DNA from 3 places in the Cytobacillus sp. FSL H8-0458 genome. Region 1 is predicted to be linked to each of the others. Evidence: a T-box and tRNA genes for the amino acid it is inferred to sense, from the RefSeq annotation. Region 1 holds a T-box; the other regions hold tRNA genes.
What was found. The T-box of region 1 lies ahead of tyrS (tyrosine--tRNA ligase). A T-box ahead of a tRNA ligase gene usually reads a tRNA of that ligase, here a tRNA-Tyr.
Positions count from the first base shown of each region.

Region 2: it has a tRNA-Tyr gene. The T-box ahead of tyrS (tyrosine--tRNA ligase) is inferred to sense a tRNA for this amino acid. The anticodon was not compared.
Region 3: it has a tRNA-Tyr gene. The T-box ahead of tyrS (tyrosine--tRNA ligase) is inferred to sense a tRNA for this amino acid. The anticodon was not compared.

Region 1 is NZ_JBBOBR010000001.1:3,379,888-3,385,436, reverse strand. It holds gene NYE23_RS16695 (nucleotidyltransferase family protein) at 1-218, shown strand, start outside; gene NYE23_RS16690 (hypothetical protein) at 215-781, shown strand; gene map (type I methionyl aminopeptidase) at 841-1,581, shown strand; T-box leader at 1,693-1,900, shown strand; gene tyrS (tyrosine--tRNA ligase) at 1,950-3,197, shown strand; gene NYE23_RS16675 (zinc-binding dehydrogenase) at 3,276-4,271, shown strand; gene NYE23_RS16670 (lactonase family protein) at 4,316-5,356, opposite strand; gene NYE23_RS16665 (hypothetical protein) at 5,479-5,549, shown strand, end outside.
Region 2 is NZ_JBBOBR010000001.1:4,021,686-4,027,234, reverse strand. It holds rRNA gene NYE23_RS20240 (23S ribosomal RNA) at 1-2,043, shown strand, start outside; rRNA gene rrf (5S ribosomal RNA) at 2,169-2,285, shown strand; tRNA gene NYE23_RS20230 (tRNA-Asn) at 2,305-2,379, shown strand; tRNA gene NYE23_RS20225 (tRNA-Thr) at 2,416-2,488, shown strand; tRNA gene NYE23_RS20220 (tRNA-Glu) at 2,516-2,590, shown strand; tRNA gene NYE23_RS20215 (tRNA-Val) at 2,595-2,670, shown strand; tRNA gene NYE23_RS20210 (tRNA-Thr) at 2,676-2,751, shown strand; tRNA gene NYE23_RS20205 (tRNA-Tyr) at 2,768-2,851, shown strand; tRNA gene NYE23_RS20200 (tRNA-Gln) at 2,916-2,990, shown strand; tRNA gene NYE23_RS20195 (tRNA-Lys) at 3,142-3,214, shown strand; tRNA gene NYE23_RS20190 (tRNA-Gly) at 3,282-3,356, shown strand; tRNA gene NYE23_RS20185 (tRNA-Ala) at 3,360-3,435, shown strand; gene rocF (arginase) at 3,627-4,532, shown strand; gene NYE23_RS20175 (aspartyl-phosphate phosphatase Spo0E family protein) at 4,574-4,732, opposite strand; gene sigW (RNA polymerase sigma factor SigW) at 4,907-5,470, shown strand; gene NYE23_RS20165 (anti-sigma factor) at 5,488-5,549, shown strand, end outside.
Region 3 is NZ_JBBOBR010000001.1:3,703,294-3,708,842, forward strand. It holds gene NYE23_RS18485 (cbb3-type cytochrome c oxidase subunit I) at 1-828, opposite strand, end outside; gene NYE23_RS18490 (cytochrome c oxidase subunit II) at 843-1,307, opposite strand; gene NYE23_RS18495 (cytochrome c oxidase subunit 2A) at 1,320-1,460, opposite strand; tRNA gene NYE23_RS18500 (tRNA-Ile) at 1,802-1,878, opposite strand; tRNA gene NYE23_RS18505 (tRNA-Gly) at 1,888-1,961, opposite strand; tRNA gene NYE23_RS18510 (tRNA-Cys) at 1,996-2,069, opposite strand; tRNA gene NYE23_RS18515 (tRNA-Gln) at 2,077-2,151, opposite strand; tRNA gene NYE23_RS18520 (tRNA-His) at 2,176-2,251, opposite strand; tRNA gene NYE23_RS18525 (tRNA-Trp) at 2,263-2,336, opposite strand; tRNA gene NYE23_RS18530 (tRNA-Tyr) at 2,344-2,427, opposite strand; tRNA gene NYE23_RS18535 (tRNA-Phe) at 2,450-2,525, opposite strand; tRNA gene NYE23_RS18540 (tRNA-Asp) at 2,697-2,773, opposite strand; tRNA gene NYE23_RS18545 (tRNA-Met) at 2,777-2,850, opposite strand; tRNA gene NYE23_RS18550 (tRNA-Ser) at 3,035-3,127, opposite strand; tRNA gene NYE23_RS18555 (tRNA-Met) at 3,151-3,227, opposite strand; tRNA gene NYE23_RS18560 (tRNA-Ala) at 3,246-3,321, opposite strand; tRNA gene NYE23_RS18565 (tRNA-Pro) at 3,340-3,416, opposite strand; tRNA gene NYE23_RS18570 (tRNA-Arg) at 3,422-3,498, opposite strand; tRNA gene NYE23_RS18575 (tRNA-Gly) at 3,506-3,580, opposite strand; tRNA gene NYE23_RS18580 (tRNA-Leu) at 3,587-3,671, opposite strand; tRNA gene NYE23_RS18585 (tRNA-Lys) at 3,688-3,763, opposite strand; tRNA gene NYE23_RS18590 (tRNA-Val) at 3,915-3,990, opposite strand; tRNA gene NYE23_RS18595 (tRNA-Glu) at 3,997-4,071, opposite strand; rRNA gene rrf (5S ribosomal RNA) at 4,096-4,212, opposite strand; rRNA gene NYE23_RS18605 (23S ribosomal RNA) at 4,293-5,549, opposite strand, start outside.

The DNA of each region.
Region 1 (5,549 bases):
AAACGGCTACTGCCCTTGGATTAAAGCTTGATGACAAAAACAATATTATATTAACTGCTCCATGGGGGATCGGGGACTTGCTTGCTTATAAAATAAAGCCCACACCTATGTTTGCTGAAGATAGTAAGTTATTTGGAGTTTACCTCCAGCGAATTGAAAAAAAGAACTGGAAATTATTATGGCCAGGGATAGAAGAAATTCAAGGAAGAAACCAATGAAAAAGGTGTTTTTAATACTGATGTTGCTCATGCTGCCAGGCGGTTCGCAGACACTGGCAGTAAAATGGGTGGACCTTAAGCCGGAAGAGGTTGAATCCCGTTCACAAGTTATTGTGCTGGGTACATATAATTTTAAAAGCAAACAAAAATCTAGCAGGGGTATTTTTTATGGAAGACAGTTTCAAGTCGAAAAGGTGTATAAAGGAGAAGCAGCAGAAACCATAACGGCAGGCATTGATGGCAACGATACTGGATGGGCAGAGGAATTTCAGCAGGAGGGCGGCAAGTTCCTGTTATTTTTGGAAAAAACAAAGGAAGCACACTTTCTTGTTCCCGTTGCCGGCCCCAATGGAATGGTTCAAGGGAAGGATGGCAGAATTGTATCAGGTCATGAGGATTATTACGGAAAGATAATGAATGAAGAAGTAAGAAAACCAAGTCCAGCTAAAGAAAATGAAGGTGAAGGACATCTGATTGAAGTCTTACTGTTTTCTTTAACTGGCCTTATCACTTTTCTGTTGATTATTAGGTTTTTAGCAAGAGAAAAGGCGAAATCTTATTAAGCGCGCCACATTTAGATTATAATAGAGGAATAACAACTAAAGAAAAGGCAGGATTCTGTATGATTGTAAAAAGTGAAGAAGAATTAGCAAAACTTAAGGAAATCGGCAAAATTGTCGCGGAGATTCGCGATGCGATGATTGAAAAAACCAAGCCAGGCGTAACAACCAAAGAACTTGATGATTTAGCCGGAGAGCTATTTGAAAAGAATGGAGCGATTTCAGGCCCTAAAGGAGAATACGACTTTCCCGGCTTCACATGCATAAGCGTGAATGAAGAAGTGGCTCATGGCATTCCAGGAAGCCGCATAATAAAAGAAGGCGATCTTGTAAATATTGATGTTTCAGGATCAAAGAATGGCTATTTCGCAGATACAGGCCTATCATTTGTCGTTGGGGAAGACGAGAAGCTGCAAAAGTTATGTGATGCGGCACAGGAAGCATTTGATGAAGGCATGAAAAAATTAAAGCCGGGCGGCAAGCTGAGCCTTGTCGGTAAAACGGTTCATAAAGTGGCAAAAAACAATGGATTCAACGTTATCATGAATCTGACCGGACACGGTGTCGGCCGCTCCCTTCACGAGAAGCCGGACCATATTCTGAACTATTTTGATCCATGGGATAAACAGCTGTTAAGAGAAGGCATGGTTGTCGCCTTCGAACCGTTTATTTCAAGCGGAGATGAAGAAGTAAGGGAAATGAGCGACGGGTGGACGTTCGTCACACCTAACAAAAGCCATGTCGCCCAATGTGAACACACCGTTGTCATAACAAAAGAAGGACCGATTATCTTAACGAAATAAGCATGGACCAGGGGCATTGCATGTTCCTGGTTTATTTTTATCTATTGTTACTCATGAAAAAAACACTTGAACTTTCCAAAACATTCCGCTAAAATAATAAAAATTTAAAATTTTAAAGTAATGACAGAAATAAGTAGCTGTTCTTCTCCCTGTTTTAGAGAGCTGATGCCCGGTGAAAATCAGCACATAGATAACAGTGAATTACCTTCTCGAACTTTTTCTGTGAACAGTAGTAGCAGGGAACGGCACGGACCGTTAATCCGCTGAGCGGAAGAGCAATCTTCAAAAAGGGTGGTACCGCGTTAACCACGTCCCTTTCTTTAGGGGCGTGGTTTTTTATATTCCAAAAACAGAAAGGAAGGGAATACATGGACAATTTTTTTGAAAAATTAACAGCCCAGCAAAAGCTTGAAACAGAGAGGCAGCTTGAGATTTACTGTAATGGCGTCCAGGAGATTCTGCCAAAAGCCGAATTGAAGAATAAAATAGCCAAATCCATTTTTCAAAATCAGCCTTTAAAAATTAAGCTGGGCCTTGATCCTTCTGCACCGGATGTCCATATCGGCCATACGGTCGTGCTGAATAAATTAAAGCAGTTCCAGGACAACGGCCACGTCATCCAGCTGATCATTGGCGATTTTACAGGGAAAATTGGCGACCCGACAGGGAAATCGGCAGCCCGAAATCAGCTCACAGATGAAGAAGTGAAGCATAATGCTAAAACCTACTTCGAGCAATTCAGCAAAGTGCTGGACATGGATAAAGTCGATCTTCACTACAACTCAGCATGGCTTTCTGACCTCCAGCTTGAAGACGTTATCCGCCTGTCTGCAAGCATAACGGTTGCCCGCCTTCTGGAGCGAAATGACTTTTCAGAGCGGCTGGCCACAGGTAAACCAATCTCGCTTCATGAGTTTTTCTACCCGCTGATGCAGGGCTACGACTCGGTTGCTCTTGAAAGCGATATCGAGCTTGGCGGAAACGACCAGCATTTCAATGTTCTGATGGGACGCCATCTGCAGGAGCATTTTCAAAAGGAAAAGCAGGTCGTCATCCTGATGCCGCTCCTTGAGGGCCTGGATGGCAAAGAGAAAATGTCCAAATCGAAAAACAATTACATCGGTGTGGATGAGGATCCTAATAATATGTATGGCAAAATGATGTCCATACCGGATGAGCTGATTGTAAAATACTTCAATCTCGCAACAGATTTGCCGGTGACCGAAAAACAGCAAATCGCGGAAGAGCTGGAAAACAGAACTCTTCATCCGCGTGACGCCAAAATGCTCTTGGGAAGAACAATTGTCCGCATGTACCATGGTGCAGCTGAAGCCGAGAAAGCCGAACAGCATTTCCAAACCATTTTCCAAAAAGGAGCCATGCCGGATGAGATCCCGGAAACCGAATGGAGGGGTGAGGGTGAAATGCTCATTACCGACCTGATTGCCGGCCTTGGCCTGCTTTCATCCAAAACAGAAGCAAGAAAAATGATTGCAGGAGGCGGCATTCGTTTAAACGGAGAAAAAGTCAGCGATGTAAAGCTGCTCGTGAAAATTACAGACGGATTAGTTCTTCAGGCAGGAAAAAGAAAGTTTGTGAAACTGAGGCTGAACTAGGCAAATCGCTTTTTTCCCCAATCCTTTTCAAGATATGATAGAATAGACGAAATTTTTAAAGAAAAGCAGGTGGAGGAAATGAAAGCGGTCATTCATGAAGGTAAAGCCGGTCTTGCCGGGTTATCTTATGGTGAAATTGAAAAGCCTGAGCCGGGTGCCGGCGAAGTCAGGGTGAAATTAAAGACGGCAGGGCTGAACCATCGGGATTTATTTGTCCTGAACCGCCACAAGGCGGAAGATCCTGCGCTTGTCATCGGTTCAGACGGAGCGGGAATTATCGACGCAGTCGGAGATAACGTTGCAGACATGAAGCCAGGCGATGAAGTTATCATCAATCCCGGACTCGGCTGGAAGGAAAAAAGCGAGGCACCCCCAGCCGGCTTTGAAATCGTCGGCTTGCCGTTTCATGGGACATTTGCGGAATACATCATAATTCCGGCTGAAAACGCAGCTCCCAAGCCAGGGTATTTAACCTGGGAGGACGCGGGTGTCCTTTCCCTGGCAGCACTAACCGCCTACAGAGCATTATTCACTAGAGGAAAGCTTCAGGCAGGCATGAAGGTGTTCATTCCCGGAATTGGAGGGGGTGTGGCAACCTTCTTAATGCAATTCGCAAAAGCGGCAGGGGCATCTGTGTATGTGGCTTCACGTTCAGAGGAAAAATGCCGAAAAGCTCTCGAGCTTGGTGCAGATAAAGCCTTAAACAGCAGTGAAGAGTGGCCGGAAGCTCTTGGCGGGGAAAAGGTGGATCTTGTCATTGAATCTGTTGGCCCGGCTACATTTAATAAATCTTTGGAAATCCTTCGCAATGGCGGTACCATCGTAACATTTGGCTCCTCTACTGGGGATGTGCTGGAACTCAATCTCCGCAGTCTCTTTTACGCTCAGCAAAACATGCTTGGTTCAACAATGGGAAGTGCAGAGGAATACCATGAAATGCTCCAGTTTATTGAAAAACATCAAATCAGGCCGGTTTTGGATCAGGCATTTCACCTGGAACAATATGAACAGGCTTTTGAAAAAATCGCAAACGCGGAGCAATGGGGGAAAATTGCTTTCAAAATCAGCGAATAAAAATAGGGGTGAGATCTGCAAAAAGCAGTATCTCACCCCTTTTCTTATACATGTAAAAACTTCACACAAACCGGATCCGGCACTTTCACATCAGATTGAAGCAATGTAAGCTTTCCGGTCGTCTCATCACGAGAATATAAAACAATGCTGCTGGAATTCTGGTTCGAGCCTATTACAAATTTTTCGGTTGGATCGAGCACAAAGTCACGCGGCCAGTTTCCTTCTGTAGAGGTATGCTCCACAAATGCAAGCTCTCCATTATCCTGATTCACGGAGAAAACAGCAATGCTGTCATGCCCGCGGTTGCCGGCATAAACGAAGCGGCCGTCGGAAGAGATATGAATGGCGCTTCCCTGGTTATTTTCCTTAAAACCTTCCGGAAGGGTGGTTATAGCCTGCTTTTGAACGAAGCTTCCATCTTCATGATACTGAAGTAAAAGAACTTCAGAGCTAAACTCGGTCATCACATAGGCATACTTGCCATTTGGATGGAACACAAGGTGTCTGGGTCCGCTCCCAGGTTTAACGGCCAGGGTGCTATTTTCCTTTAGAATGCCTTCATTTACTTCATACGTAATCACCTGGTCTGTTCCCAGGTCAACTGCAGCTAAATACTTTTCGTCCGGAGTAAGTCCAGCATAGTGAGTATGCGGTTTTTCCTGCCTGCTGTCAGGACCTGATCCGCTATGCTTCATAACTGAAACAGCAGGATTTAAAGAGCCGTCCTCATTTGTTAAGTAAGACTCGACTGTCCCTTTATGGTAGTTTGCACTGAAAACATTGCGCACGGAAGAATCCACACTGACATGACATGGAGGGGAGCCGGCAGAAACCTGGCTGTTGATTTTCTCAAGCGAACCGCTGCTGTCAAGACGATACGCAGCCACTCCGCCGGATTCGCCTTCCTTGGCTACCGAGAATAAAAACTGATTATCAAGGCTGATTGTTAGATAGGTGGGATTATCCAACTGCGCTGCAATCCTTACATCGGAAATTCTGCCTGCCTCTGTATCCAGAATAAATGAATAAATCCCTTCACTTTCACTCTTTGTATATGTGCCTATGTATCCTCTGTACTTAGCCATATGAAGCCTCCTCTATATGTATTCTACTGAAAATACTCTATCATAATTTGCCTTCTAAACAAAAGGAAGAGGAATTTTACAATGGAAAAAGAATAGTAAAAAGGTACATATAGGAGAGGATGATGAGGTTGAACGCACCCCATTCAATAATGTCAGTCTGGAGAATCTTTGATCGCTTTCCGATGGAAACTCT
Region 2 (5,549 bases), 640 kb from region 1:
AAGAGTCTTGGAGGTAGAGCACTGTTTGGACTAGGGGCCCCCATCGGGTTACCGAATTCAGACAAACTCCGAATGCCAAAGACTTATCCATGGGAGTCAGACTGCGAGTGATAAGATCCGTAGTCAAGAGGGAAACAGCCCAGACCACCAGCTAAGGTCCCAAAGTATACGTTAAGTGGAAAAGGATGTGGAGTTGCTTAGACAACCAGGATGTTGGCTTAGAAGCAGCCACCATTTAAAGAGTGCGTAATAGCTCACTGGTCGAGTGACTCCGCGCCGAAAATGTACCGGGGCTAAACGTATCACCGAAGCTGTGGATTGACATCTTCCGATGTCAGTGGTAGGAGAGCGTTCTAAGGGCGTTGAAGCCAGACCGCAAGGACTGGTGGAGCGCTTAGAAGTGAGAATGCCGGTATGAGTAGCGAAAGATGGGTGAGAATCCCATCCACCGAATGCCTAAGGTTTCCTGAGGAAGGCTCGTCCGCTCAGGGTTAGTCGGGACCTAAGCCGAGGCTGAAAAGCGTAGGCGATGGACAACAGGTTGATATTCCTGTACCACCTCTTTACCGTTTGAGCAATGGGGGGACGCAGGAGGATAGGGTAAGCGCGCTGCTGGATTAGCGCGTCCAAGCAGTTAGGCCGGTAACGAGGCAAATCCCGTTACCACACAGGCTGAGCTGTGACGGCGAGGGAAATTTAGTACCGAAGTTCCTGATTCCACACTGCCAAGAAAAGCCTCTAGCGAGGGAAAAGGTGCCCGTACCGCAAACCGACACAGGTAGGCGAGGAGAGAATCCTAAGGTGAGCGAGAGAACTCTCGTTAAGGAACTCGGCAAAATGACCCCGTAACTTCGGGAGAAGGGGTGCTCATTAGGGTGAATAGCCCTGATGAGCCGCAGTGAATAGGCCCAGGCGACTGTTTAGCAAAAACACAGGTCTCTGCGAAGCCGCAAGGCGAAGTATAGGGGCTGACGCCTGCCCGGTGCTGGAAGGTTAAGAGGAGAGGTTAGCGCAAGCGAAGCTTTGAATCGAAGCCCCAGTAAACGGCGGCCGTAACTATAACGGTCCTAAGGTAGCGAAATTCCTTGTCGGGTAAGTTCCGACCCGCACGAAAGGCGTAACGATCTGGGCACTGTCTCAACGAGAGACTCGGTGAAATTATAGTACCTGTGAAGATGCAGGTTACCCGCGACAGGACGGAAAGACCCCGTGGAGCTTTACTGTAGCCTGATATTGAATTTTGGTACAGCTTGTACAGGATAGGTAGGAGCCTGAGAAACCGGAGCGCCAGCTTCGGTGGAGGCGTCGGTGGGATACTACCCTGGCTGTATTGAAATTCTAACCCGCGCCCCTGATCGGGGCGGGAGACAGTGTCAGGTGGGCAGTTTGACTGGGGCGGTCGCCTCCTAAAAAGTAACGGAGGCGCCCAAAGGTTCCCTCAGAATGGTTGGAAATCATTCGCAGAGTGTAAAGGCACAAGGGAGCTTGACTGCGAGACCTACAAGTCGAGCAGGGACGAAAGTCGGGCTTAGTGATCCGGTGGTTCCGCATGGAAGGGCCATCGCTCAACGGATAAAAGCTACCCCGGGGATAACAGGCTTATCTCCCCCAAGAGTCCACATCGACGGGGAGGTTTGGCACCTCGATGTCGGCTCATCGCATCCTGGGGCTGTAGTCGGTCCCAAGGGTTGGGCTGTTCGCCCATTAAAGCGGTACGCGAGCTGGGTTCAGAACGTCGTGAGACAGTTCGGTCCCTATCCGTCGTGGGCGCAGGAAATTTGAGAGGAGCTGTCCTTAGTACGAGAGGACCGGGATGGACGCACCGCTGGTGTACCAGTTGTCTTGCCAAAGGCATCGCTGGGTAGCTATGTGCGGAAGGGATAAGTGCTGAAAGCATCTAAGCATGAAGCCCCCCTCGAGATGAGATTTCCCATAGCGTCAAGCTAGTAAGATCCCTGAAAGATGATCAGGTTGATAGGTCAGAGGTGGAAGCGTGGCGACATGTGGAGCTGACTGATACTAATCGATCGAGGACTTAACCAAGTCATTGGTGAATACTCGGCAAATGCTTCTTCATACATTATCTAGTTTTGAGGGAACGAAAATGAAATTTCCTCTTGAAAAAAACTACAAAAGAAAGTATAATCATACTTGTCTTTTGAAAATAGTCTGGTGGCGATAGCGAGAAGGTCACACCCGTTCCCATACCGAACACGGAAGTTAAGCTTCTCAGCGCCGATGGTAGTTAGGGGCTGTCCCCTTGTGAGAGTAGGACGTTGCCAGGCTGTTTTATAATACCACTTTTCCGCAGTAGCTCAGTGGTAGAGCATTCGGCTGTTAACCGAACGGTCGCAGGTTCGAATCCTGCCTGCGGAGCCATTTTCATAAAGCCCCTTATGGGAATTATGAGCTGCTGCTTCCATAGCTCAGCAGGTAGAGCACTTCCATGGTAAGGAAGAGGTCACCGGTTCGAGCCCGGTTGGAAGCTCTCTTAATGTAGACAACTAGAATACTAGGCCCCTTGGTCAAGCGGTTAAGACACCGCCCTTTCACGGCGGTAACACGGGTTCGAATCCCGTAGGGGTCACCATAATGGAGGATTAGCTCAGCTGGGAGAGCATCTGCCTTACAAGCAGAGGGTCGGCGGTTCGATCCCGTCATCCTCCACCATATTTGCCGGTGTAGCTCAATTGGTAGAGCAACTGACTTGTAATCAGTAGGTTGGGGGTTCAAGTCCTCTCGCCGGCACCATCTGTTTTTCGCAGATGGAGGGGTAGCGAAGTGGCTAAACGCGGCGGACTGTAAATCCGCTCCTTCGGGTTCGGCAGTTCGAATCTGCCCCCCTCCACCACTTATACTTAATAAAATCACAAAAACTGGACAAGCTAAGAATGTCCTTTTTATTTTGTAATTATTGGGCTATAGCCAAGCGGTAAGGCACCGGACTTTGACTCCGTCACTCGCAGGTTCGAATCCTGCTAGCCCAGCCATTTTTATGAGTATGAGCCATTAGCTCAATCGGTAGAGGATTTTAAAAGATTGCAGCATCGAGGCGTTACATCTCTGAATGGCAAGCTTTTAAAATCTGCGACAAAGACCAAAGGGCTTTGAAGCACAGTTTAGGCAACAGTATTATATTATGAGCCATTAGCTCAGTCGGTAGAGCATCTGACTTTTAATCAGAGGGTCGAAGGTTCGAGTCCTTCATGGCTCACTTTATAGAAAAACGCAGACCTTAGGAATCGAGTCCTGAAGGTCTTACTTGTAAATACAAATATACTGCGGAAGTAGTTCAGTGGTAGAACATCACCTTGCCAAGGTGGGGGTCGCGGGTTCGAATCCCGTCTTCCGCTCCAAATGGGGCCTTAGCTCAGCTGGGAGAGCGCCTGCTTTGCACGCAGGAGGTCAGCGGTTCGATCCCGCTAGGCTCCACCAACATACATAATATACCAATCCTTAAACCCATGTGGTTTAAGGATTTTTTATTTTATAAATATCATATATACATCGGAAAATTAGGACCTTCACCCCCGGCAGCGCATATATATACACGATTTTGTCGAGTTGAGTCATATGATTGAAAGCGGTTAAAATGTATATATGAAGGGAAAGGGAGGACTTATATTATGAATAGACAGAAATTATCGATAATTGGGATGCCGATGGATCTTGGCCAGATGAGACGCGGTGTGGATATGGGGCCAAGTGCGATTCGTTATGCCGGAGTGAATGAACGATTAAAATGTTTATTTGAAGAAATTCATGACCAGGGCGATATTGCTGTCGGCCGTCCGGAGGTTCAAATCGATCCAAATTCAAATCTTCGAAACTTGCACCTTATTGCTGAAAAAACAGAAATGCTTGCAGAAAAAGTTGATCACGCAATAAAAGGCGGTTCTTTTCCATTAGTGCTCGGCGGCGACCATAGCATTGCGATTGGAACATTGGCAGGGGTATCGAAGCACTATTCCAATCTTGGGGTAATCTGGTATGATGCCCATGGTGATTTAAATACAGCTGAGACATCACCTTCAGGAAACATTCATGGCATGCCGCTTGCTGTAAGCCTGGGTATGGGCCATCCGCTTTTAACCAATGTAGGGGGATATGGTCCAAAGGTTAAGCCGGAGAATATTGTCATTATTGGGGCAAGGTCATTGGATGAAGGAGAACGGGAGCTTATTAAGGAAAAAGGCATTAAAGTGTACACCATGCATGAAATTGATCGTCTTGGTATGACAAAGGTCATGGAAGAATCTATTACATATTTAAAAGAAAGAAATACAGATGGTGTTCATCTGTCTCTTGATTTGGATGGGCTGGATCCACATGATGCACCGGGTGTCGGAACTCCGGTTATTGGCGGCATCAGCTACCGTGAAAGCCACTTGGCCATGGAGATGCTTGCAGAAGCACAAATTATTACATCGGCTGAATTTGTAGAGGTTAATCCCATTTTGGATGACAAAAACAAAACAGCTACTGTAGCAGTTGCACTTATGGGTTCACTATTTGGAGAAAAGCTTCTATAATAAAGGAAAATAAAAATGAGCAGAACTTAGACAAGTTCTGCTCATTTTTTTGCTGTAAGTGTATAATATTTATTTAGAAGTTCATCAAGTTTATTGCTGGTATCAACTACCATGTGATCTGTAAAAGATCCGGAAGCTGCTAATTGAATCATTCTTGTCCGGCAATCCTCTATATCTCTCAATAATTCCTTAACACACACTGTAACCAACCCTTTTCGATAATTTTAGTACTTTTATACCCTAAAAGAAAAAAAATAAACCAGAATAAGTAAAAATTTGCTAATATAGAAATTGAATGTTTTTTAATTAAAACGAAACCTTTTCCGCTATCGATTCGTATTATCGATTAGCCGCACTGGAGCGGAGGTAAAAAAATGGAGACACTCGTAAAAAATAGGATAAAGCAAGTATTAAAAGGCGACCAGGATGCTTATGCTGAAGTTGTTGAAATATACAAAGATAAAGTTTTTCAGATTTGCTACAGAATGCTGGGAAACAGGCATGAGGCAGAGGATATCGCTCAGGAGGCCTTCTTAAGAGCTTATGTAAATATTGCCAGCTTTAATATTGACTTGAAATTTTCCACATGGCTCTATCGGATTGCCACTAACCTTTGTATAGACAGAATCAGAAAAAAGAAGCCTGATTATTATCTGGATGCAGAGGTCGCCGGAACGGATGGATTGAACATGTATTCTCAAATCGCTTCAGATGCGAGGCTGCCGGAGGATGATGTAGAAAGCCTGGAACTGCAGGAAACAATCCAAAGAGAAATATCGAAGCTTCCTGAAAAATATCGTTCGGTTATTGTTTTAAAATATATTGAAGAATTATCGCTGAACGAGATCAGTGAAACGCTCGATCTTCCATTGGGAACCGTAAAGACCCGGATTCACCGGGGACGGGAAGCTCTTAGAAATCAATTAAGATATGTTTAATAAAGAGGGTGAGAACTTTGAAATGTCCAGCAGAAATGGTTGTTTATATGCACGAGTACCTAGATGAAGAGATCTCAGC
Region 3 (5,549 bases), 320 kb from region 1:
TGCAATAACCACAATCCTTGTTAAGAGGTCATTCCATCTTCGGCCGCCAATAACTTTCGGCACAATGACATACCAGGCAGATACAGCTGTTAAATACCAGATGTTAACCAGTGTATGTCCGAACGCCCAGAACAGCGTGCGTGCAACCATAACATTTATCGTCTCCACCCATCCAAAAGCCCAAGGAATTATAGTGAAAACCTCAATGGCTACAGGTATGCTTCCGAAGAATAAGAGAACAAATACGCCTGTTGCAAAGAAAGATAAAATCGGGATATGCTGGCCAGGATTTCTCTTTCTCCAGCTTGCCACATTGATAAAAGCACCAAAGGCGCACATCCATACACCCAATACGATAAATACTAAGCCGATATAGAAAATGGGTGAAGCGGCCATTGGCGGATAGAAAGTATACATAACAGATGCTTCATTCATTAAAATCGGGATCACCGCTAGGACAAATCCGAAAATCTTCATCCAGAAACCAATCCATGCCATCTTTCTGACCTTAGGAAGCAGGCCGCCCAGTGTGTGGGATAACCCAGCATAGAAGTATCCAATTGTGAAGAACGCCGACAGTACGACTACCAGCAGAAGACCATGAGCTGTGAGAACCTGATAATAATTCAGCCATGCCGGCAATTCGAGCATTCCAGCCCGGTTCAGGCCTTGCAGCAGTCCAAGTATTCCGCCCAGAAGGATGGCTAAGAAAGCAACAGATAAATATGATTTCGTTAATTTTGCATCCTCGAGGCTAATCCCCATAACTTTATTTGCTTTATCCTTAAAAACTTGTGTTTTTCCTGATTGCTTAATAACTGTTTCCACTGTCTATCCCCCCTTTATTTCACTGTAATGGTTGTGCTCATCATTTGATGACCCGCACCGCAGTACTCATTGCAAAGAACTAAATATTCACCTGGCTTATCGAACTTCTGGGTGATTTTTTGTACATAACCAGGCACAACCATAGCATTTAAGTTAGTTTCCGCAACCTGGAACCCGTGAACGACATCTTTTGACGTCAATGTAAAATGAACTGTTGATCCTGCAGGCACTTCTATCTCACTAGGAGTAAAACTGAACACTTGAAGAGTCATAACTACTTCATACTCATTCTCGCCAATTTTCTTAATTCCTGGCTTATCAAACGGTGCTGTTTCATCCACTTTCTGAGGATCAATTCGCTCTCCATAGCTTGGCGGCCCCATTTCAAAGGCGAATGCTTGGTAGCCCGCGATTAACATGAATCCAATAATCATTCCAAAGCTTAAAATAAGCCATACCTTTTCAGAACGATGCATCATTGTTTATCCCCCCTATATTCTGGCCATGTACAGGCCGTACAAGATTAAATAAGTAACAAAGATCCCAAGCCCTACAACTGTAACTGAAAAGAACGTACCCTTTAGAGAGTTATGTTCTTTTGAACTGCTCTGGTCCACTTTTCGTGTTTCCACCTTCCATCAGCTCCTTTACTTTGTTACCTATATCATAGTTGAGAAGGGTTTTCATAAAAGTGAAATGAATCACACTTTCTTCATATTTCCTCAAAGGCAAAAGGGTTGCAATTTTAGCTAAAACACTGTAATATCAAGGGTTTCTTCCACCTAATGGTGCTCTTGCAAGAATAACGGTTCACAAAGTATTCACAAAGTATCAACTTAGCTCCCCGCTTCCATATTCGGTATCTGCATTTACAGTAAAATAGCCTGTTCCTCTTGGAGACAGCCGTTAAAAAAGTTTCTAAATACAAAAAAACTAATCCCTATTGGAATTAGTTTGATAATGGTATGTATAATGGTGGGCCTAAATGGACTCGAACCATCGACCTCACGCTTATCAGGCGTGCGCTCTAACCAGCTGAGCTATAGGCCCATATGTTGTTGGAGCGGGTGAAGGGAATCGAACCCTCATCATCAGCTTGGAAGGCTGAGGTTTTACCACTAAACTACACCCGCATTTAAATTAATTTATAACATACTGTCTTTTGTTTGGAGGCAACACCCGGATTTGAACCGGGGATGGAGGTTTTGCAGACCTCTGCCTTACCACTTGGCTATGCTGCCTTAAAAATGGCTGGGCTAGCAGGATTCGAACCTGCGAGTGACGGAGTCAAAGTCCGGTGCCTTACCGCTTGGCTATAGCCCAATAATTAATGCAGAAAAAGAATAATGGGGCGATTGATGGGAATCGAACCCACGAGTGTCGGAGCCACAATCCGATGCGTTAACCACTTCGCCACAACCGCCACTATCCTACTGGCAGGGGTAGTAGGAATCGAACCCACATCAAAGGTTTTGGAGACCTTCGTTTTACCATTAAACTATACCCCTATATAAATGGTGGAGGGGGGCAGATTCGAACTGCCGAACCCGAAGGAGCGGATTTACAGTCCGCCGCGTTTAGCCACTTCGCTACCCCTCCAAGTCTGTAAAGACTAAGAAAATGGTGGCTCAGGACGGAATCGAACCGCCGACACAAGGATTTTCAGTCCTTTGCTCTACCGACTGAGCTACTGAGCCATATAAATTTATTAATCCTAAAGTTTGATACATGTGCTTCAAAGTCCTGCGTTCTTTGTCGCAGATTTTAAAAGCATACTATTCGATGATGTAAAAGCTTCGCAGCTGCATTCTTTTAAAATCCTCTACCGACTGAGCTACTGAGCCATATATTATTAAGATTATAAATAATGGCGGTCCGGACGGGACTCGAACCCGCGACCTCCTGCGTGACAGGCAGGCATTCTAACCAACTGAACTACCGGACCAGATTGCGGGGGCAGGATTTGAACCTGCGACCTTCGGGTTATGAGCCCGACGAGCTACCGGACTGCTCCACCCCGCGATAATATTATTTATGTGATTTTTCTATGCTCACATCAAGCATTACATCGCAGTTTAATCAATGAAGTACCGCCCCGATTTCAGAAAGATTATTCAAGCAGCAGCTCAATCGGTGCGCTGAAGTAATTCCCTCGCAGATTATTCGGTCGTGCTCCACCCCGCGATAATATTATTAAAATAAGATATGGAGGAGGAAAGGGGATTCGAACCCCTGCGCGGTTTGACCCGCCTGTCGGTTTTCAAGACCGATCCCTTCAGCCGGACTTGGGTATTCCTCCGATGTTGTAAAAAATAATCATATTGGTAGCGGCGGAGGGGATCGAACCCCCGACCTCACGGGTATGAACCGTACGCTCTAGCCAGCTGAGCTACACCGCCGAAATGATTATATATTCATGGTGGAGCCTAGCGGGATCGAACCGCTGACCTCCTGCGTGCAAAGCAGGCGCTCTCCCAGCTGAGCTAAGGCCCCAAGTAAAAGAAGTGTCGCTGGTCGGGAAGACAGGATTCGAACCTGCGACCCCTTGGTCCCAAACCAAGTGCTCTACCAAGCTGAGCTACTCCCCGTAATATGGCGCGCCCGAGAGGAGTCGAACCCCTAACCTTTTGATCCGTAGTCAAACGCTCTATCCAATTGAGCTACGGGCGCAAAATAATGGAGCGGAAGACGGGATTCGAACCCGCGACCCCCACCTTGGCAAGGTGATGTTCTACCACTGAACTACTTCCGCTTAAAATGGTGCGGGTGAAGGGAGTCGAACCCCCACGCCTTGCGGCGCCAGATCCTAAGTCTGGTGCGTCTGCCAATTCCGCCACACCCGCAATATGAAATTAAAAATGGTGAGCCATGAAGGACTCGAACCTTCGACCCTCTGATTAAAAGTCAGATGCTCTACCGACTGAGCTAATGGCTCGTATTAATATTCTGCTGCCTAAAGCCTGAAAGTGCTAGGTCAGATGTTCCAAAGCCCTGCGTGCTTTGTCACAGATTGCTATTCGGGTGAAGAATCTCACTGATGCTGCAATCTGCTCTACCGACTGAGCTAATGGCCCGTACTAAAGATATGGTGGAGGATGACGGGATCGAACCGCCGACCCTCTGCTTGTAAGGCAGATGCTCTCCCAGCTGAGCTAATCCTCCAAAATATGGTGACCCCTACGGGATTCGAACCCGTGTTACCGCCGTGAAAGGGCGGTGTCTTAACCGCTTGACCAAGGGGCCAAATAAAATTACCCAATCAGGGTTGCCCGGCAGCGTCCTACTCTCACAGGGGGACAGCCCCCAACTACCATCGGCGCTGAGAAGCTTAACTTCCGTGTTCGGTATGGGAACGGGTGTGACCTTCTCGCTATCGCCACCGGACTATTTGGTTGAAGAAACTTCGTTCCCTCAAAACTAGATAATGTATGAAGAAGCATTTGCCGAGTAATTACCAATATGACTTGGTTAAGTCCTCGATCGATTAGTATCAGTCAGCTCCACATGTCGCCACGCTTCCACCTCTGACCTATCAACCTGATCATCTTTCAGGGATCTTACTAGCTTGACGCTATGGGAAATCTCATCTCGAGGGGGGCTTCATGCTTAGATGCTTTCAGCACTTATCCCTTCCGCACATAGCTACCCAGCGATGCCTTTGGCAAGACAACTGGTACACCAGCGGTGCGTCCATCCCGGTCCTCTCGTACTAAGGACAGCTCCTCTCAAATTTCCTGCGCCCACGACGGATAGGGACCGAACTGTCTCACGACGTTCTGAACCCAGCTCGCGTACCGCTTTAATGGGCGAACAGCCCAACCCTTGGGACCGACTACAGCCCCAGGATGCGATGAGCCGACATCGAGGTGCCAAACCTCCCCGTCGATGTGGACTCTTGGGGGAGATAAGCCTGTTATCCCCGGGGTAGCTTTTATCCGTTGAGCGATGGCCCTTCCATGCGGAACCACCGGATCACTAAGCCCGACTTTCGTCCCTGCTCGACTTGTAGGTCTCGCAGTCAAGCTCCCTTGTGCCTTTACACTCTGCGAATGATTTCCAACCATTCTGAGGGAACCTTTGGGCGCCTCCGTTACTTTTTAGGAGGCGACCGCCCCAGTCAAACTGCCCACCTGACACTGTCTCCCGCCCCGATCAGGGGCGCGGGTTAGAATTTCAATACAGCCAGGGTAGTATCCCACCGACGCCTCCACCGAAGCTGGCGCTCCGGCTTCTCAGGCTCCTACCTATCCTGTACAAGCTGTACCAAAATTCAATATCAGGCTACAGTAAAGCTCCACGGGGTCTTTCCGTCCTGTCGCGGGTAACCTGCATCTTCACAGGTACTATAATTTCACCGAGTCTCTCGTTGAGACAGTGCCCAGATCGTTACGCCTTTCGTGCGGGTCGGAACTTACCCGACAAGGAATTTCGCTACCTTAGGACCGTTATAGTTACGGCCGCCGTTTACTGGGGCTTCGATTCAAAGCTTCGCTTGCGCTAACCTCTCCTCTTAACCTTCCAGCACCGGGCAGGCGTCAGCCCCTATACTTCGCCTTGCGGCTTCGCAGAGACCTGTGTTTTTGCTAAACAGTCGCCTGGGCCTATTCACTGCGGCTCATCAGGGCTATTCACCCTAATGAGCACCCCTTCTCCCGAAGTTACGGGGTCATTTTGCCGAGTTCCTTAACGAGAGTTCTCTCGCTCACCTTAGGATTCTCTCC